Regions from separate parts of the Streptomyces sp. ADI95-16 genome, predicted to be linked through region 1. Evidence: riboswitches for the same ligand, from Rfam matches in the RefSeq annotation. Region 1 holds a riboswitch; each other region holds the start of a gene.

Evidence for each region. Region 1 has a riboswitch for thiamine pyrophosphate ahead of thiO (glycine oxidase ThiO). Riboswitches for the same ligand answer to the same signal wherever they lie in the genome.
Region 2: it holds a riboswitch for thiamine pyrophosphate, as region 1 does, so the genes downstream of both, thiC (phosphomethylpyrimidine synthase ThiC) here and thiO (glycine oxidase ThiO) in region 1, are expected to answer to the same signal.
Region 3: it holds a riboswitch for thiamine pyrophosphate, as region 1 does, so the genes downstream of both, EES41_RS26245 (thiamine ABC transporter substrate binding subunit) here and thiO (glycine oxidase ThiO) in region 1, are expected to answer to the same signal.

Annotation. Positions count from the first base shown of each region.
Region 1 is NZ_CP033581.1:2,632,727-2,638,644, reverse strand. Features, by position in the region: gene EES41_RS11480 (thiazole synthase) at 1-14, opposite strand, end outside; gene thiS (sulfur carrier protein ThiS) at 20-220, opposite strand; gene thiO (glycine oxidase ThiO) at 217-1,398, opposite strand; TPP riboswitch at 1,396-1,508, opposite strand; gene EES41_RS11465 (NAD(P)/FAD-dependent oxidoreductase) at 1,600-2,823, shown strand; gene EES41_RS11460 (Rv2175c family DNA-binding protein) at 2,915-3,280, shown strand; gene thiE (thiamine phosphate synthase) at 3,360-3,998, shown strand; gene metF (methylenetetrahydrofolate reductase [NAD(P)H]) at 4,091-5,005, shown strand; gene EES41_RS11445 (hypothetical protein) at 5,056-5,918, shown strand, end outside.
Region 2 is NZ_CP033581.1:4,177,291-4,183,208, reverse strand. Features, by position in the region: gene EES41_RS18440 (SsgA family sporulation/cell division regulator) at 12-461, shown strand; gene EES41_RS18435 (YibE/F family protein) at 535-1,947, opposite strand; TPP riboswitch at 1,987-2,133, shown strand; gene thiC (phosphomethylpyrimidine synthase ThiC) at 2,127-3,914, shown strand; gene EES41_RS18425 (aldo/keto reductase) at 4,067-5,116, shown strand; gene EES41_RS18420 (hypothetical protein) at 5,249-5,918, opposite strand, start outside.
Region 3 is NZ_CP033581.1:5,830,431-5,836,348, forward strand. Features, by position in the region: gene EES41_RS26235 (phosphatidate cytidylyltransferase) at 1-859, shown strand, start outside; gene rlmN (23S rRNA (adenine(2503)-C(2))-methyltransferase RlmN) at 992-2,107, shown strand; TPP riboswitch at 2,165-2,273, shown strand; gene EES41_RS26245 (thiamine ABC transporter substrate binding subunit) at 2,358-3,458, shown strand; gene EES41_RS26250 (iron ABC transporter permease) at 3,512-5,128, shown strand; gene EES41_RS26255 (ABC transporter ATP-binding protein) at 5,128-5,918, shown strand, end outside.

The DNA.
Region 1 (5,918 bases):
GCGTCGTCCGCCATCGCGCTCAGCCCCCCTGCACGGCGGTGAGGATCTCGACCCGGTCGCCCTCGCCGACCGGTGTGGCCGGCCACTGGCCGCGCGGGACCACGGTCTCGTTCAGTGCCGCGGCGACGCCGGCCGGCGCCGCGGTCAGGGTGGCGACCACCGCGTCGAGGGTGGTGCCGGCCGCGATCTCGCGCGGCTCGCCGTTGACGGAGATGGTCATGCGTACGACTCCTGACGTGCCGGGGTGAAACGACCCGGGGTGAAGGGGCGGGCGATCTCCGGTACCGCGCCGGTGGTCAGCAGCTCCGCCATCACATCGCCGGTGAGCGGGGTCAGCAGCACCCCGTTGCGGTAGTGCCCGGTGGCCAGGTGCAGCCCCGGCAGGGCGGTCGGCCCGAGCAGCGGGGCGTTGTCGGGGGAGCCGGGCCGCAGCCCCGCCCGGGTCTCGGACAGCGGGAGTTCGGTGATGCCGGGCACCAGTTCGTGGGCGTCGCGCAGCAGCTCGTACACCCCGCCGGCGGTGACGGTGGTGTCCCAGCCGAGTTCCTCGCTGGTGGCGCCGACGACGAGTTCGCCGTTCTCGCGCGGGACCAGGTACACGTGGCTGCCGCGCACGACGGCCCGTACGGTGCGGGACAGGAACGGCCCGTACCCGGCCGGCACGGTCAGCCGCAGCACCTGCCCCTTCACCGGCCGCACCGGCGCCGCCACCTCCGGCGGTACGCCGGCCAGCCGGCCGCTGAGCGACCCCGCGGCCAGCACCACCTGGTCGGCGCGGAGCACCTCGGCGTCGTCGAGCCGTACGCCGACCGCCCGGTCGGCGGCGGTGAGCAGCCGCTCCGCGCTCGCCCGGCGGATCTCGACCCCGGCGCGCTCGCAGGCCGCCAGCAGCGCGGCCGCCAGCCGGCGCGGGTCGACCTGGTGGTCGCCGTCCACGCGCAGCCCGCCGCGCACGCCCGGGGCCAGCATCGGCTCCAGGCGGCGGCACTCGCGCCCGGTGAGCCACTCGGACTCCAGGCCGCAGCGCCGCTGGAGCGCGTGCAGCTCGCGCAGGTGGAGCCGGTCGTCGGCGTCGAGGGCCACGGCGAGGGTGCCGCAGGCGCGGTAGCCGATGTCCATCCCGCCGCTGGCGTCGGCGAGTTCGGCGGCGAACTCGGGGTAGCGGGCGGCGGAGGCGAGGTTCAGCCCGAGCAGGGTCTCCTCGCCGTAGTGCAGTTCGGTGACGGCGGCGAGCATGCCGGCCGCGACCTGCGCGGCGCCGCCCCCGGGCGCCGGATCGGCGAGCACGGTGCGCAGCCCGCGCCGGGCGGCCCGCCAGGCGGTGACCAGCCCGATGATCCCGCCCCCGATGACGAGGACGTCGGATCCCCCGTCGGATCCCTTCCGAGATGAGTGCATGGGCGTCCAGCCCCTCCCTTCGCCGGCATGACCCGGATCAGGTTCGTACGGTCGGAGGCCGCCCAGCCTCCCTCTCAGCCCGGTGCGCCCGGACTCCCGCGATAGGTTCGGTGGCCAGACTAACCCCGGCGCCGGTGCCGGGTAAGGCTGCCTCCCCGGCCACTGTTCCTGACGAAGCGTCAGTTGATTAGGCTGGGCCGGGTGAGCGAGCAGACGGAACAGACTCAGGGCGGCGTCGTCATCGTCGGCGCCGGAATGGCCGGGGTGCAGACCGCGGTCGCGTTGCGGGAGCAGGGGTGGACCGGCCGCGTGACGCTGCTGGGCGCCGAGCCGCACCAGCCGTACGACCGGCCGCCGCTGTCGAAGGCGGTGCTGCTCGGGAAGGCCGAGGACTCCGCGTTCGACGTGGACTTCGAGGGCCTCGGCATCGAGCTGCGGCTCGGCGTCGAGGTCACCGGCCTGCGCGGCGCCGAGCGCGAGCTGGACACGGAGGCGGGACCCGTCCCGTACGAGGTGCTCGTGCTGGCGACGGGCGCCGAACCGCTGACCCTGCCGGGCGCGGAGGGCGTCCCCGGCGTGCACCTGCTGCGCACCCTGGACGACGCGGCGCGGCTGCGCCCGGTGCTGGCGGCGGCGCCGGCGATGGTGGTCGTCGGGGCGGGCTGGATCGGCGCCGAGTTCGCCACGGCCGCGCGCGAGGCGGGCTGCGAGGTGACGGTCGTCGAGGCGGCGGACCGGGTGCTGGCGGGCGCGCTGCCGGCGGAGGTCGCCGCCCCCATGGCGCGGTGGTACGAGGAGGCGGGCGCCACGCTGCTGACCGGGGCGCGGGTGGCCGCGGTGGAGGCGGGCCGGGTCCTCCTCACCGACGGCCGCGCGCTGCCGGCGGGCGCGGTGGTCGTCGGCATCGGGGCCCGGCCCGCGACGCGCTGGCTAGCGGGCTCGGAGGTCGAGCTCGGCCCCGACGGCTCGGTCACGGCGGACGCGTACCTGCGGACCACCGCGGCGGGGGTGTACGCGGTCGGCGACTGCGCCTCCTTCCCGTCGGGGCGGTACGGGGCGCGGCTGCTGGTGCACCACTGGGACAACGCGCTGCAGGGGCCGCGGGTGGTCGCGGCGAACGTCCTGGGCGGCGGGGCCGAGCGCGTTTACGACCCGGTGCCGTACTTCTGGTCGGAGCAGTTCGGACGGTTCGTGCAGTACGCGGGCCACCACGGCGACGCCGACGGGCTGGTGTGGCGCGGCGACCCGGCCGGCGAGGCCTGGTCGGTGTGCTGGCTGCGGGACGGGGCACTGGCCGCGCTCCTCGCCGTGGGCCGCCCCCGCGACCTGGCCCAGGGCCGCCGGCTCATCGAGGCGGCCACCCCCGTCGACCCGGCGCGGCTCGCCGATCCGGCCGTCCCCCTGAAGTCCGCCACCCTCCGCTGAGCTCCCCCGGGAAGGCCCTGAACAGGGGCCCGGGACCCGGACGGGGTGGTCCAGGTACCGGCGGGGAGTCCGAGATGGCAGGCTTGTGCCCGTGACCGAGATTGACGCAAAGATCGATGCCCTTGTCCCCGACTGGCTGTACCTCCCCGACATCGCGGAGATGCTCGACATCGAAGTGACCCGGGTCCGCCAGCTGGTCAAGGAAGGTCAGCTGCTCGCCGTACGCCGGGGCGAGAACCGTTCGCTCCAGGTGCCCGCCCCCTTCATCGACGGAGACAAGATCGTCAAGGGCCTGGTCGGCCTGCTGACCGTGCTCCGCGACGACGGCTTCTCCGACGCGGAGATCCTGGAGTGGATGTTCACCCCGGACCCGACCCTGCCCGGCACCCCCGCGCAGGCGCTGAGCGAGAATCGCGGCACGGAGGTGAAGCGCCGCGCTCAGGCGCTTGCCCTCTGACCTGATCCGCATCCGCTCCACCGCGGTGTACGGGCCGAGCGCGCGGGCCCGTACGCCGCCACCACCCCGGGGGGTACCCATGCAGCAGCTGTCCGACGCCCGGCTCTACCTGTGCACGGACGCCCGCAAGCGGCAGGGCGACCTCCCCGAGTTCCTCGACGCCGTCCTCGCCGGCGGAGTGGACGTCGTCCAGCTCCGCGACAAGGGCATGGAGGCCGGCGAGGAACTCGAACACCTGCGGGTCTTCGCCGACGCGGCCCGCCGGCACGGCAAGCTGCTCGCCGTCAACGACCGCGCCGACGTCGCGCACGCCATCGGCTCCGACGTCCTGCACCTCGGCCAGGGCGACATCCCGGTGCCCGCCGCCCGCGCCATCCTCGGCGAGGACCTCCTCATCGGGCGCTCCTGCCACGCCGAGTCCGAGGTCGACGCCGCCGTCGCCGAGCCCGGCGTGGACTACTTCTGCACCGGCCCCTGCTGGCCCACCCCCACCAAGCCCGGCCGCCACGCGCCCGGCCTCGGCCTCGTCCGGTACGCCGCCTCGCTCGCCCAGGACCGGCCCTGGTTCGCGATCGGCGGCATCGACGGAACGAATCTGGACGAGGTGCTCGACGCGGGCGCCACCCGCGTCGTCGTCGTCCGGGCCCTCACCGAGGCCTCCGACCCCGGCGCCGCCGCCGCCGACCTGGCCAAGCGCGTCCGCGCCCGCCTCCCGTAGGCCCGCCCGCCCGCTCCCCGTAGGTGTCCAAAAACGTGTCCAATGGGTGGACGTCGCTTCGGCGTGCGCCGGGCCGCGTCTAACCTGCCGGTATGGCCCTTGGTACCGCTTCCACCTGGTCGGATCGTGCGCACACGGTCCGCGATCTCCTCGCGTCCGGGAGCTCGTACTCGTTCGAGTTCTGGGCCCCCAAGACCGAGAAGGGCGAGCGCAACCTCTGGGAAGCCCTCCGCCGGGTCGAGGCGGTGGCCCCGAGCTTCGTCTCCGTCACCTACGGAGCCGGCGGCTCCACCCGCGGCGGCACCGTCCGCGCCACCGAGCAGATCGCCGCGGACACCACGCTGACCCCCGTCGCCCACCTCACCGCCGTCGACCACTCCGTCGCCGAGCTGCGCCACGTCATCGGCCAGTTCGCCGACGCCGGCATCCGCAACATGCTCGCGCTGCGCGGGGACCCGCCGGGCGATCCCATGGCGCCCTGGGTGAAGCACCCCGAGGGCGTGGACTACGCCGCCGACCTGGTCCGTCTCCTGAAGGAGTCCGGCGACTTCTGCGTCGGGGTCGCCGCGTTCCCCGAGATGCACCCGCGCTCGGAGGACTGGGACACGGACATCCGGCACTTCGTGGACAAGTGCCGCGCGGGCGCCGACTACGCGATCACCCAGATGTTCTTCCACCCGGAGAATTATCTGAGGCTGCGCGACAGCGTCGAGAAGGCGGGCTGCGAGACCCCGATCATCCCCGAGGTCATGCCTGTTGTGGGGATCAAGCAGCTCGACCGGCTGCCCCAACTGAGCACCGCCGTCTTCCCCGACGCCGTGAAAGAGCGGATGCTCGCGGTCAAGGACGATCCGGCCGCTGTACGCTCCATTGGCATCGAGTTCGCCACGGAGTTCTGCGCGCGGCTGCTGTCCGAGGGTGTCCCGGGACTGCACTTCATCACGCTGAACAATTCCACGGCGACTCTGGAGATCTACGAGAACCTGGGCCTGCACCAGCGGGCCTGATCGGCCGTACGTACCCGTGGGCGGCCGTATCGAGAGGGGCGGGGCCACGCATGGGAATGACGGTCCTCTACATCGCGTTCGGCTTCGTCGCGCTGTGGCTGCTTGCCGAGGTCCTGATGCAGTACAAGGCCCGGCTGCGCTGGCGCCTGCTCGCCTTCGCCGGCTTCGTCGGTGTGGTCGCCGGGGTGGTGCTGCCGTCCGTGCTGGTCATCGCGGCCGGCGCGGCCGCGTTCGCCGTCGGCCAGACCCTGGTGACGCTGTCCTTCCGCAAGGGCTTCGTGGCCGGCTGGGCGCTGCGCCGCGGCGGTGAGCCCGTACGGCAGACCCGGCGCCGCCGCGCCGGCGGACCGCGCCCCGGACCCGCGCTGAAGGTCACCGCACTGGAGTACGGCCCCGGCGACGACCCCGCGGACTCCGGCGCCGCGGCCGACCCGGCCGACCAGGCCGACCCCGATGCGGAGAGCGTGTTCGGCGTGAAGTCCCCGGACGCCGAAGCGGTCTACAGCCCGCAGCCGCTGCCCGAGGAGACCGGCTCGTACGGGATACAGAGCTTCGCCCCGACCGCCGACGCGAGCCAGACGGCGCCGTTCGCCTCGCCGTTCACCACGGCCGAGCAGGACGCCCACCAGTACGCCCACTACGACCCGCAGACCCAGGGCCAGGGTCAGGGCGGCTACGACTACGGCTACGGCTACCCGGCCGGCGAGCAGCAGGTCTACGCCGCCTACTCGGACCCGTACATCGGCACCGGCGGCGGCGTCGCCCCCCAGCAGCCCTATTACGACGGCGGGTACGCCGCCCCGTACGCGGGCCAGGCCCCGGACCCGTACGCGCAGCAGCAGTACTCCACGGACACCCCGCCCGGCGGCGTGTGGGTGCCGCAGCAGCGGGACGCCGCGCAGCCCTACCCGGG
Region 2 (5,918 bases), 1.5 Mb from region 1:
CGGGGTAGGCAATGCGCGAGTCGGTACAGGCAGAGGTCATGATGAGCTTCCTCGTTTCCGAGGAGCTCGCGTTCCGGATTCCCGTGGAACTCGGGTACGAAGCCCGTGACCCCTACGCGGTCCGCCTGACCTTCCACCTTCCCGGAGACGCGCCCGTGACCTGGGCGTTCGGCCGGGAACTCCTCCTCGACGGCATCAACAAGCCATGTGGTGACGGTGATGTGCACATCGCGCCCACCAGTCCCGAGGGCCTGTCCGATGTCCACATCCGCCTTCAGGTCGGCGGCGACCGGGCGTTGTTCCGCGCGAGCGCGGCGCCCCTCGTCGCGTTCCTCGACCGCACCGACCGGCTGGTCCCCCTCGGTCAGGAGCGCAATCTCGGGGACTTCGAGGAGAGCCTGGACGAGGCACTCTGCAAGATCCTGGCCGAGTCGCGGCAGAACGAGCAGAACGCGGGCTGACCGGGGCCGAAACGCCGGTCCGGAGCGGCCGGTGCGGAGCGGCTCGGACTGATCCGAAGCGGGCGGGCCCGTGTCAGCGCTTGCGCCGCCGGCCCCGGCCGCCGAGGACCGGTCCCGAGGCCGGTGCGGCGTCCGGGGATCCCGGCCGGTCCGCGGAGACCACCAGCGCGGCCAGGGCGGTCGTCACCGGGACCGAGGCCACCAGGCCGATCGAGCCCACGAGCGTCCGTACGATCTCCTCCGCGACCAGCTCGCTGTTGGCCACCGAGCCCACGCTGCTGTTGGCGATGGAGAACAGCAGCAGCAGCGGCAGCGCCGCGCCCGCGTACGCCAGGACCAGCGTGTTGACCACCGACGCGATGTGGTCGCGGCCGATCCGGATGCCCGCCCGGTACAGGGCCCGGGGCCCCATGGTGGGGTCGGCCTGGCGGAGCTCCCAGACCGCCGAGGTCTGGGTGACCGTCACGTCGTCGAGGACGCCCAGCGATCCGATGATGACACCGGCGAGGAGGAGACCGCTCATGTCGATGTTCGGGTAGAGCCCGTGGATCAGCCCGGTGTTGTCGTCGGTGTTGCCGCTGAGGAACGCCCAGTCGATGAACCCCGAGCCCAACAGCCCGATCAGCAGCAGCGAGACGAGCGTGCCGAGGACGGCGACCGAGGTACGGGCGGTCAGCCCGTGGCACATGTACAGGGCGATCAGCATGATGGCGCTGGCCCCGACGACCGCGACGACCAGCGGATTCGAGCCCTGCAGGATCGCCGGCAGGATGAAGAGGGTCAGTACCGCGAAGCTGACGCCGAGCGCGATCAGGGCGAACAGCCCGCGCATCCGGCCGACCAGGACCACCGCCACGGCGAAGATGCCGGCCAGCACCGCCATCGGGAGCTTGCGGTTCACGTCGATCACGGAGTACTGGAGGTCCCGGGGGGCGTCGGGCGCGTACGCCACCACCACCTCCTGGCCGTCCGCCAACTGCCGCGGTGCGCCGGGCTGGACGATCTCGATGAAGGTGCGGCCCTTCTCCGGACCGCTGACGACCTCGACGGTCGCCTTCTTGCACTCGCCGGTCTGCGCGGCCCGTGCCTCGCGCCCCTCGGGAGTGGAGACGTCGGCGGTGGGAGGCACCTGCGAGGCGTTCACGGACTTGCAGTCGACCCGCTCCAGGGCGGTCACCTCGCCCTGCTGGGTCTGCCGGTCGAAGCCCACCCCCGAGCGCTCGTGGGCGGGAGCACCGCCCGGCCAGAGCACCATCAGGCCGATGACGACGGCGGCGGCGAAGGGGATCAGCACGGCGGCGATGACCTTGCGCAGGTGCTTCGAGACGGGGGCCGCCGGGCCGTGACTGTGGCTGTGGGAATGCCCGTGGCCGGCTCCTGGGGCAGTGTGCGAGTGCCCGGAATGGCCAGAGGGTTCGGTGTGCTCGATGGGGGGCTGCGGCGAGATCGTCACTGCCCGATCATCGCAAGAGATGAGGGGGCCCACTGTTCAGCACGCCATAGATGACGCTAGCGTGGGGGCACCTTTGCACAACGCGGGAGCTCGGAGCACCGGGCTGAGAGGGCGCTGATCACCGTAGGCGCGTCGACAGACGCGCACGGGAAGAGGCTGCGCCGACCGCCGAACCTGTTACCGGGTAATGCCGGCGTAGGGAGATAGGTCTCATGACCATTCAGGACGCACGCACGCCTGCCGTCAGCCAGGACGCCGACGGCCAGACCGAGCGCCAGCCGGGCTGGCACAAGGGCTACGTCGCGGGCTCCCGCCCCGACATCCGGGTGCCGGTCCGCCAGGTCCACCTCACCAACGGAAAGGACGTGACGCTCTACGACACGTCCGGGCCGTACACCGACCCGCAGATCGAGACCGATGTGCGCCGGGGCCTCGCCCCGCTGCGCGAGAACTGGATCATCGGCCGCGGCGACACCGAGGAGTACGCGGGCCGTCCCGTGCGCCCCGAGGACGACGGCATCAAGCACACCTCGCCGCGCGGTGGCCTCAAGAACCTCGACGCGGTCTTCCCGGGCCGCCCCCGCCAGCCCCGCCGGGGCCGTGGCGGCGCCGCCGTCACACAGCTCGCGTACGCCCGCCGCGGTGAGATCACCCCGGAGATGGAGTACGTCGCGATCCGCGAGAACGTCTCCCCCGAGGTCGTCCGCGAGGAGATCGCCGCAGGCCGCGCGGTGCTCCCTGCGAACGTGAACCACCCGGAGATCGAGCCGATGATCATCGGTAAGAAGTTCCTGGTGAAGGTCAACGCCAACATCGGCAACTCCGCCGTCACCTCCTCCATCGAGGAGGAGGTCGACAAGATGACCTGGGCGACCAAGTGGGGCGCCGACACGGTCATGGACCTCTCCACCGGCCGCAACATCCACACCACCCGCGAGTGGGTGCTGCGCAACTCGCCCGTGCCGATCGGCACCGTGCCGCTCTACCAGGCGCTGGAGAAGGTCGACGGCCGGGCCGAGGACCTGACCTGGGAGATCTACAAGGACACGGTCATCGAGCAGGCCGAGCAGGGCGTCGACTACATGACGGTCCACGCCGGCGTGCTGCTCCCGTACGTCCCGCTGACCGCCCGCCGCAAGACCGGCATCGTCTCGCGCGGCGGCTCGATCATGGCCGCGTGGTGCCTGGCGCACCACAAGGAGAACTTCCTCTACACGAACTTCGAGGAGCTCTGCGAGATCCTCGCGACGTACGACGTCACGTACTCGCTGGGCGACGGCCTGCGCCCCGGCTCCATCGCGGACGCCAACGACGCGGCGCAGTTCGCGGAACTGAAGACGCTGGGCGAGCTGAACACGATCGCCAAGCGCCACAACGTGCAGACGATGATCGAGGGCCCGGGCCACGTCCCGATGCACAAGATCAAGGAGAACATCGACCTCCAGCAGGAGATCTGCGAAGAGGCGCCGTTCTACACGCTCGGCCCGCTGACCACTGACGTCGCGCCCGCCTACGACCACATCACCTCCGGCATCGGCGCGGCGATGATCGCCTGGTGGGGCACCGCGATGCTCTGCTACGTCACGCCGAAGGAGCACCTGGGCCTGCCGAACCGCGACGACGTGAAGACCGGCGTCATCACGTACAAGATCTCGGCGCACGCGGCCGACCTGGCCAAGGGCCACCCGGGCGCTCAGGAGTGGGACGACGCCCTGTCGGACGCGCGGTTCGAGTTCCGCTGGGAGGACCAGTTCAACCTGGCCCTCGACCCGGACACCGCCCGCGAGTTCCACGACGAGACCCTGCCGGCCGAGCCGGCGAAGACCGCGCACTTCTGCTCCATGTGCGGTCCGAAGTTCTGCTCGATGAAGATCTCGCAGGACATCCGCCGGGAGCACGGCGGCGACCTGAAGGCTGATGAGATCCAGGCGGGCATGGCGGAGAAGTCCGCCGAGTTCGCGGCGAGTGGCAACCGCGTGTACCTGCCGCTGGCCGACTGACCCGGCCGGCATGAGCGCGGTGAGCGCCGCGCCGGGGGGCGGAGGGGACTCCCCGGAGCGGCGCTCCCGCACGCCCGGACCCGGGCGGGACGCGCGGCCCGCGGCCCTTGCGCTGGAGTGCGCTCCAGCTCCTACAGTGCGTGCCCATGACCATGCGCTACAGAAATCTCGGTGGGACCGGCATTGAGGTGAGCGCCCACTGCCTGGGCACGATGATGTTCGGGGCGGTCGGGAACCCGGATCACGCGGAGTGCGCGCGGATCCTCCATGCCGCCCTCGATCGGGGCATCAACTTCGTCGACACCGCGGACATGTACTCCGCCGGGGAGTCCGAGGAGATCGTCGGCAAGGCGCTCAAGGGGCGCCGGGACGAGGTCGTCCTCGCGACCAAGGTCCACTTCCGGATGGGGGAGGGACGCAACCGCAGCGGGAACTCACGGCGTTGGATCGTGCGCGCGGTCGAGGACAGCCTGCGGCGGCTGGACACCGAGTGGATCGACCTCTACCAGGTGCACCGGCCGGACCACTCGACCGACATCGAGGAGACGCTGTCCGTACTGGGCGATCTGGTGCGGGCCGGGAAGATCTGCGCCTTCGGATGCTCCACGTTTCCCGCCGAGGACATCGTCGAGGCGCACCACGTCGCCGAGCGGCGGGCACTGGCGAGGTTCCGGACCGAGCAGCCGCCGTACTCGATCCTCGCGCGCGGCATCGAGGCCGATGTACTGCCCGTCGCGCGGCGGTACGGGATGGGTGTGCTGACGTGGAGTCCGCTCGCCTCCGGGTTCCTGAGCGGCAAGTACCGGCTCGGCGGGCCCGTTGACCTGACCCAGGGCCGCGCGGCGCTGACGCCGGCGCGGTTCGATCCGGCGATCCCGGGCAACGTCGCGAAGCTGGAGGCGGTGGAGCGGCTCGTCGAACTCGCCGACTCCATCGGCCGCACCTTGCCGGAGCTGGCCGTCGCCTTCCCGGTGGCGCACCCGGGTGTCACCTCGGTCATCATCGGCCCGCGGACCATGGAGCAACTGGAGGCCCTGGTGAACGGCGCCGATCTGGTGCTCGACGACGCGGTCCTCGACCGGATCGACGAGATCGTCCCGCCCGGCACGAACCTCTACCGCCCGGACGGGGTCTGGCAGCCGCCGTCCCTGACGGACCTCGCGCAGCGGCGCCGGCCGCTGGGAGACCGATCGGCCGGCTAGGCGGTCTGGTGCTGTGACCGGAAGGGTTCACAGCACTTGCTGGCGTAGGGGCCGAGGGAGCGGTTCTGGCGCTTCCTGGCGGCCTCCCGGAGGCCTCCCGCGCCGATGTTTCACGTGAAACAGGGGCCGGCGTCACTCCGGCTCGCGGTCCGGGCCGCCGAAGTCCGGGCTCGTGAAGTCCGGCGGTGTGTAGCCGGGCCGGGGCCCCTGCGAGGCGGAACCCGGGCTGGTGAAGTCGGGCCGGGTGTATCCCAGATCGGGGATGCGCCCGGCCCGCGGCGTACGCGGTACCGGATAGCCCGGCCCCGCGCTCGGGTCGGCCAGCGCGTCCCGCAGGAACGGCACGATGCTCCGCTCCAGGAGGGCGTGGCGCCAGGCTTCCCGGGCCCGCGAGAGCTCGTCGGGTATGGACACCGTCTCCTGTGCCGACACCTCGGTCGAGCCGTTGCGGACGGCCGTCACCAGCAGTCCGATCACCGCGAAGAGCAGCCCGGCGACGGTGAGGGCGCCGAACAGCCAACCCGCCGTCAGCATCGTCTCAGCGAAGGCCGGTTCGGGCTCGATCAGCTTCAGGCTGTAGCCGATCAGCAGGAAGATCAGCATGGCGGTGCCGGCGAGGACCGGCGCGAGAACCGCGACGACCGCGCCGGCGCCCGCGCCGCCGCCGGCGTCCAGGCCGGTGTCCTCGTCCCCCGTCGTACGGGGAGCCGACAGGGCCTCGTCGCGCAGGTCCTCACGGACCTTCACGTAGTGGTCGTACTCGGCCGCCGCCGCGGCGGTCAGCAGCGCCCGGGCACCCATG
Region 3 (5,918 bases), 3.2 Mb from region 1:
TCCGTCCTCGCAGGCACCGCAGAACGACTCGCCCCCGCCGAAGAAGCGGGCGGGGCGCGACCTGCGGGCCGCCATAGGGGTCGGCGTCGGCCTCGGCGCGGTGATCTTCGCCTCCCTGTTCATCGTGAAGGCGGTCTTCGTCGGCGTCATCGCCGTCGCCGTCGTCGTCGGTCTGTGGGAGCTCACCTCCCGGCTCCAGGAGCAGAAGGGCATCAAGGCCCCGCTGGTCCCGCTGGCGGTGGGCGGCGCCGCCATGGTCATCGCCGGATACGTCCGCGGGGCCGAGGGCGCCTGGGTCGCGATGGCGCTGACCGCGCTGGCCGTCCTCGTGTGGCGGATGACCGAGCCGCCCGAGGACTACCTCAAGGACGTCACGGCGGGCGTCTTCGCGGCGTTCTACGTGCCGTTCCTGGCCACGTTCGTCGCGATGCTGCTCACCGCCGACGACGGCCCGCAGCGGGTGGTCACCTTCCTGGTCCTGACCGTGGTCAGCGACACCGGGGCGTACGCGGTCGGCTGGCGGTTCGGCAAGCACAAGCTGGCGCCGCGCATCAGCCCCGGCAAGACCCGCGAGGGGCTCTTCGGAGCGGTGGCCTTCGCGATGGCGGCCGGCGCGCTGTGCATGGAGTTCCTCATCGAGGGCGGCGCCTGGTGGCAGGGCCTGCTGCTGGGCCTCGCGGTCGCGGTCAGCGCCACCCTGGGCGACCTCGGCGAATCGATGATCAAGCGGGACCTCGGCATCAAGGACATGGGCACGCTGCTGCCGGGTCACGGCGGCATCATGGACCGGCTGGATTCCCTGCTGCCGACCGCCCCCGTGGTCTGGCTGCTGCTGGCCGCGTTCGTCGGCACCGGCTGACCGCACCCGGTCGGGTTATCCTGGAGGGCGCGCCGTGTGCATGCGGCGCGCCCTTTCCGTCCAGCGGCCGAGCCGCGGACCGGCCCTGCACGCGCGGGGTGATCCCCACCTCGTCGCACTGAGGAGTACCGCATGGCCCCCCGTCCCGCTCCGGGTGAGCTCACCTTCGTCGCCCCCCGCGGTGTGAAGAAGCCGCCCCGGCACCTGGCCGACATGACCCCGGCCGAGCGCCGCGAGGCGGTCGCCGCGATCGGTGAGAAGCCGTTCCGGGCCAAGCAGCTCTCGCAGCACTACTTCGCCCGGTACGCGCACGACCCCGCGGAGTGGACCGACATTCCGGCGGCCTCCCGGGAGAAGCTCCAGCAGGAGCTGCTGCCGGACCTGATGAACGTCCTGCGGCACATCAGCTGCGACGACGACACCACCCGCAAGACCCTCTGGAAGCTGCACGACGGCACGCTCGTCGAGTCCGTGCTGATGCGCTACCCCGACCGGGTCACCATGTGCATCTCCTCGCAGGCCGGCTGCGGCATGAACTGCCCGTTCTGCGCCACCGGCCAGGCCGGCCTGGACCGCAACCTGTCCACCGCCGAGATCGTGCACCAGATCGTCGACGGCATGCGCGCCCTGCGCGACGGCGAGGTCCCCGGCGGACCGGCCCGGCTGTCGAACATCGTCTTCATGGGCATGGGCGAGCCGCTGGCCAACTACAACCGCGTCGTCGGCGCCATCCGCCGCCTCACCGACCCCGAGCCCGACGGCCTCGGCCTGTCGCAGCGCGGTATCACCGTCTCCACCGTCGGCCTGGTCCCGGCCATGCTGCGCTTCGCCGACGAGGGCTTCAAGTGCCGCCTCGCCGTCTCGCTGCACGCTCCGGACGACGAGCTGCGCGACACCCTGGTGCCGGTGAACACCCGCTGGAACGTCCGCGAGGTGCTGGACGCGGCCTGGGAGTACGCGGAGAAGTCCGGCCGCCGGATCTCCATCGAGTACGCCTTGATCCGTGACATCAACGACCAGGCCTGGCGCGGTGACCTGCTCGGCAAGCTGCTCAAGGGCAAGCGGGTCCACGTCAACCTCATCCCGCTGAATCCGACCCCGGGCTCCAAGTGGACCGCCTCGCGCCCCGAGGACGAGCGGGCCTTCGTCGAGGCCATCGCCCGCCACGGCGTCCCGGTGACCGTGCGTGACACCCGTGGCCAGGAGATCGACGGCGCGTGCGGCCAGCTGGCCGCCTCGGAGCGCTGAATTTCGGCCTGGTCGTGCATATTCGGCCACGGGGTACCCTGTGGCCGAACCAATTGCATATTCCGACAGGGGAGCGCCACAGCGCTGAGAGTGCGGGACCGTCATCCGCAGACCCTCTGAACCTCGCCCCGGTCATTCGGGGTAGGAAGTTCGGTCATCACTCAAGCTGTTGCGCCATGCCCGGCGTCCGCTCGAACAGAGCGCCGGGCATGGCCGCGTCTTCTCCTGGACATCCCAGGAGGAATCACCAGTGAGCACCACCAAGAAGATCGCGGGTGCCGCGCTCGCGGCCGCGATCGGCGTCAGCACGCTCAGCGCCTGCGGCGGCGGCGACGCCAAGGACAAGCCCGCGGGCGCGAGCGACGCCCCGAAGTCCAAGACCGTCACGCTCGTCTCGCACGACTCCTTCAACGTGACCGACTCGGTCCTCAAGGAGTTCGAGCAGCAGAGCGGCTACACCGTGAAGGTGCTGAAGTCCGGGGACGCCGGCGCGGCGCTGAACCAGGAGATCCTGACCAAGGGCTCCCCGCGCGGCGACGTCTTCTTCGGCGTCGACAACACCCTCCTCTCCCGCGCCCTCGACAACGGCATCTTCACGCCGTACGAGGTCAAGGGGCTCGGCGAGGTGAAGCCGGAGTACGTCCTGGACAAGGAACACCGGGTCACCCCGATCGACTCCGGTGACATCTGCGTCAACTACGACAAGCAGTACTTCGCCGACAAGAAGCTCGCCCCGCCGCAGACGCTGGACGACCTGGTCAAGCCGGAGTACAAGAACCTGCTGGTCACCGAGAACGCCGCGACGTCCTCGCCCGGTCTCGGCTTCCTGCTCGCCTCCGTCGGCAAGTACGGCGAGGACGGCTGGAAGGACTACTGGAGCAAGCTCAAGGCCAACGGCGTCGAGGTCGTCGACGGCTGGGAGCAGGCCTACAACGAGCGCTTCTCCGGCTCCGCGGGCGGCAAGAAGGCCAAGGGCGACCGTCCGCTGGTCGTCTCCTACGCCTCCAGCCCGCCGGTCGAGGTCCTGTACGGCGAGCCGCAGCCGGCCGAGGCCCCTACCGGCGTCTCCACCGGCACCTGCTTCCGTCAGGTCGAGTTCGCGGGCCTGCTCAAGGGCGCGAAGAACGAGGCGGGCGGCAAGGCGCTCCTGGACTTCCTGGTGGGCAAGAAGTTCCAGGAGGACATGCCGCTCCAGATGTTTGTGAACCCGGTCGTCAAGGACGCGAAGCTGCCGGAGCTGTTCACGAAGCACGGCGTGGTCATCGAGAAGCCGGAGAACGTGGCCCCGGAGACCATCGCCAAGAACCGTGACCAGTGGGTCAAGGCATGGTCCGCGCTCGTCGTGAAGTAGTACGGGAGAGCCCGAAGGAGAGCGCGCGGGCCACGCTCGTCAGGCTCGCCCTGATGGCGGTCCCGCTCGTCTTCTTCGGGCTGTTCTTCGCCTACCCCGTCGCAGCGATCGTCGGGCGCGGGCTCAAGACGCAGGACGGCTGGCAGTTCGGCCGGATCGGCGAGGTGCTGGCCCGGCCCGACATCGCCGAAGTGCTCTGGTTCACCACCTGGCAGGCGCTCGCGTCGACGGTGCTCACGCTGCTGATCGCGCTCCCCGGCGCGTACGTGTTCGCGCGCTTCGAGTTCCCCGGCAAACAGCTGCTGCGGGCGGTGGTCACCGTTCCGTTCGTGCTGCCGACCGTGGTCGTCGGCACCGCGTTCCTCGCGCTCGTCGGGCGGGGCGGGCTGCTGGACGAGATGTGGGGCGTCCGGCTCGACACCACCGTGTGGGCGATCCTGCTCGCGCACGTCTTCTTCAACTACGCCGTGATCGTCCGGACGGTCGGCGGCCTGTGGGCGCAGCTCGACCCGCGCCAGGAGGAGGCCGCCCGGGTGCTCGGCGCCGGGCGGTTCGGCGCCTGGCGCCGGGTGACGCTGCCCGCGCTCGGGCCGGCGGTCGCCGCCGCCTCGCTGATGGTGTTCCTGTTCACCTTCAGCTCCTTCGGCGTCGTGCAGATCCTCGGCGGACCCTCGTACTCCACCCTGGAGGTGGAGGTCTACCGGCAGACCGCGCAGCTGCTGGACCTGCCGACGGCCGCCGTCCTCACCATGGTGCAGTTCGCCGCGATCGCCACGATCCTCGCCGTGCACGCCTGGACCGTGCGCAGGCGGGAGACCGCCCTGCGCCTGGTCGACCCGGGCCGGACCGCGCACCCGCCGCGCGGCCTCGCGCAGCGTTCGCTGCTGGGCGGGGTGCTGCTGTCGGTGGCCCTGCTGATCGTGGCCCCGCTCCTGGTGCTGGTCGAGCGCTCCCTCGACGCGCCCGGCGGGTACGGGTTCGGCTTCTACCGGGCCCTCCAGGACGCGGGCGCCGGAGGCGGCACGTTCCTGGTGCCGCCGCTGGAGGCGATCTGGAACTCCCTCCAGTACGCGCTGGCCGCCACCGCCATCGCGTTGCTGATCGGGGGGCTCGCGGCGGCCGCCCTGACCCGGCGCGCGGGCCGGTTCGTACGCGGCTTCGACGCGCTGCTGATGCTCCCGCTGGGGGTGTCGGCGGTGACGGTCGGCTTCGGGTTCCTGATCACCCTCGACGAGCCGCCGCTGGACCTGCGGACCTCGTGGATCCTGGTGCCGCTGGCGCAGGCGCTGGTCGGCGTGCCGTTCGTCGTACGGACGATGCTGCCGGTGCTGCGCGCGGTGGACACCCGGCTGCGGGAGGCGGCGGCGGTGCTCGGCGCGTCGCCGCTGCGGGCGTGGCGGGAGGTGGACCTGCCCTTGGTGCGGCGGGCCCTGCTGATCGCGGCCGGCTTCGCCTTCGCGGTCTCGCTGGGGGAGTTCGGCGCGACGGTCTTCATCGCGCGGCCGGACCACCCGACGCTGCCGGTGGCCGTGGCGCGGCTGCTGGGGCGGGCCGGGGAGATGAACTACGGGCAGGCGATGGCCCTGAGCACGATTCTGATGCTGGTGTGCGCGGTGTCCCTGCTGGTGCTGGAGCGACTGCGACCCGACAAGACCTCGGGAGAGTTCTGATGACACTGCTTCGGCTGGAGGGGGTCTCGGTCCGCTTCGGGGAACGCGCGGTCGTGGACGCCGTGGACCTGGAGGTCGCCGAGCACGAGATCGTGTGCGTCCTCGGACCGAGCGGAAGCGGCAAGTCCACGCTGCTGCGGGTGGTGGCCGGGCTCCAGACGGTCTCGGCCGGACGGGTGCTGCTGGGCGGCGCCGACCAGGCCGGGGTGCCGGTCCACCGGCGGGGCGTGGGCCTGATGTTCCAGGACCACCAGCTGTTCCCGCACCGGGACGTCGGCGGGAACGTCGCCTTCGGGCTCCGGATGCGGGGCGGGGGACGGGGGTCGTACGAGGCCCAGGTCGCGGAGTTGCTGGAACTGGTCGGGCTGCCCGGCGCCCAGGGCCGGGCGGTGGCCTCGCTGTCGGGCGGTGAACAGCAGCGGGTGGCGCTGGCCCGGGCGCTGGCGCCGTCGCCCCGGCTGCTGATGCTGGACGAACCGCTGGGGCAGCTCGACCGGGGGCTGCGGGAGCGGCTGGTCGTGGAACTGCGGGGGCTGTTCTCCCGGCTGGGGACGACGGTCCTGGCGGTCACGCACGACCAGGGGGAGGCGTTCGCACTGGCCGGCCGGGTCGTGGTGATGCGGGACGGGCAGATCGCGCAGGCGGGGACCCCGCTGGAGGTGTGGCAGCGCCCGGCCTCGGAGTTCGTCGCCCGCTTCCTCGGCTTCGAGAACGTGGTCCCGGCGACGGTGTCCGGCGGGGCGGCGGTGACCGCGTGGGGGAAGGTCCCGGTGCCGGCCGGATCCCCGGA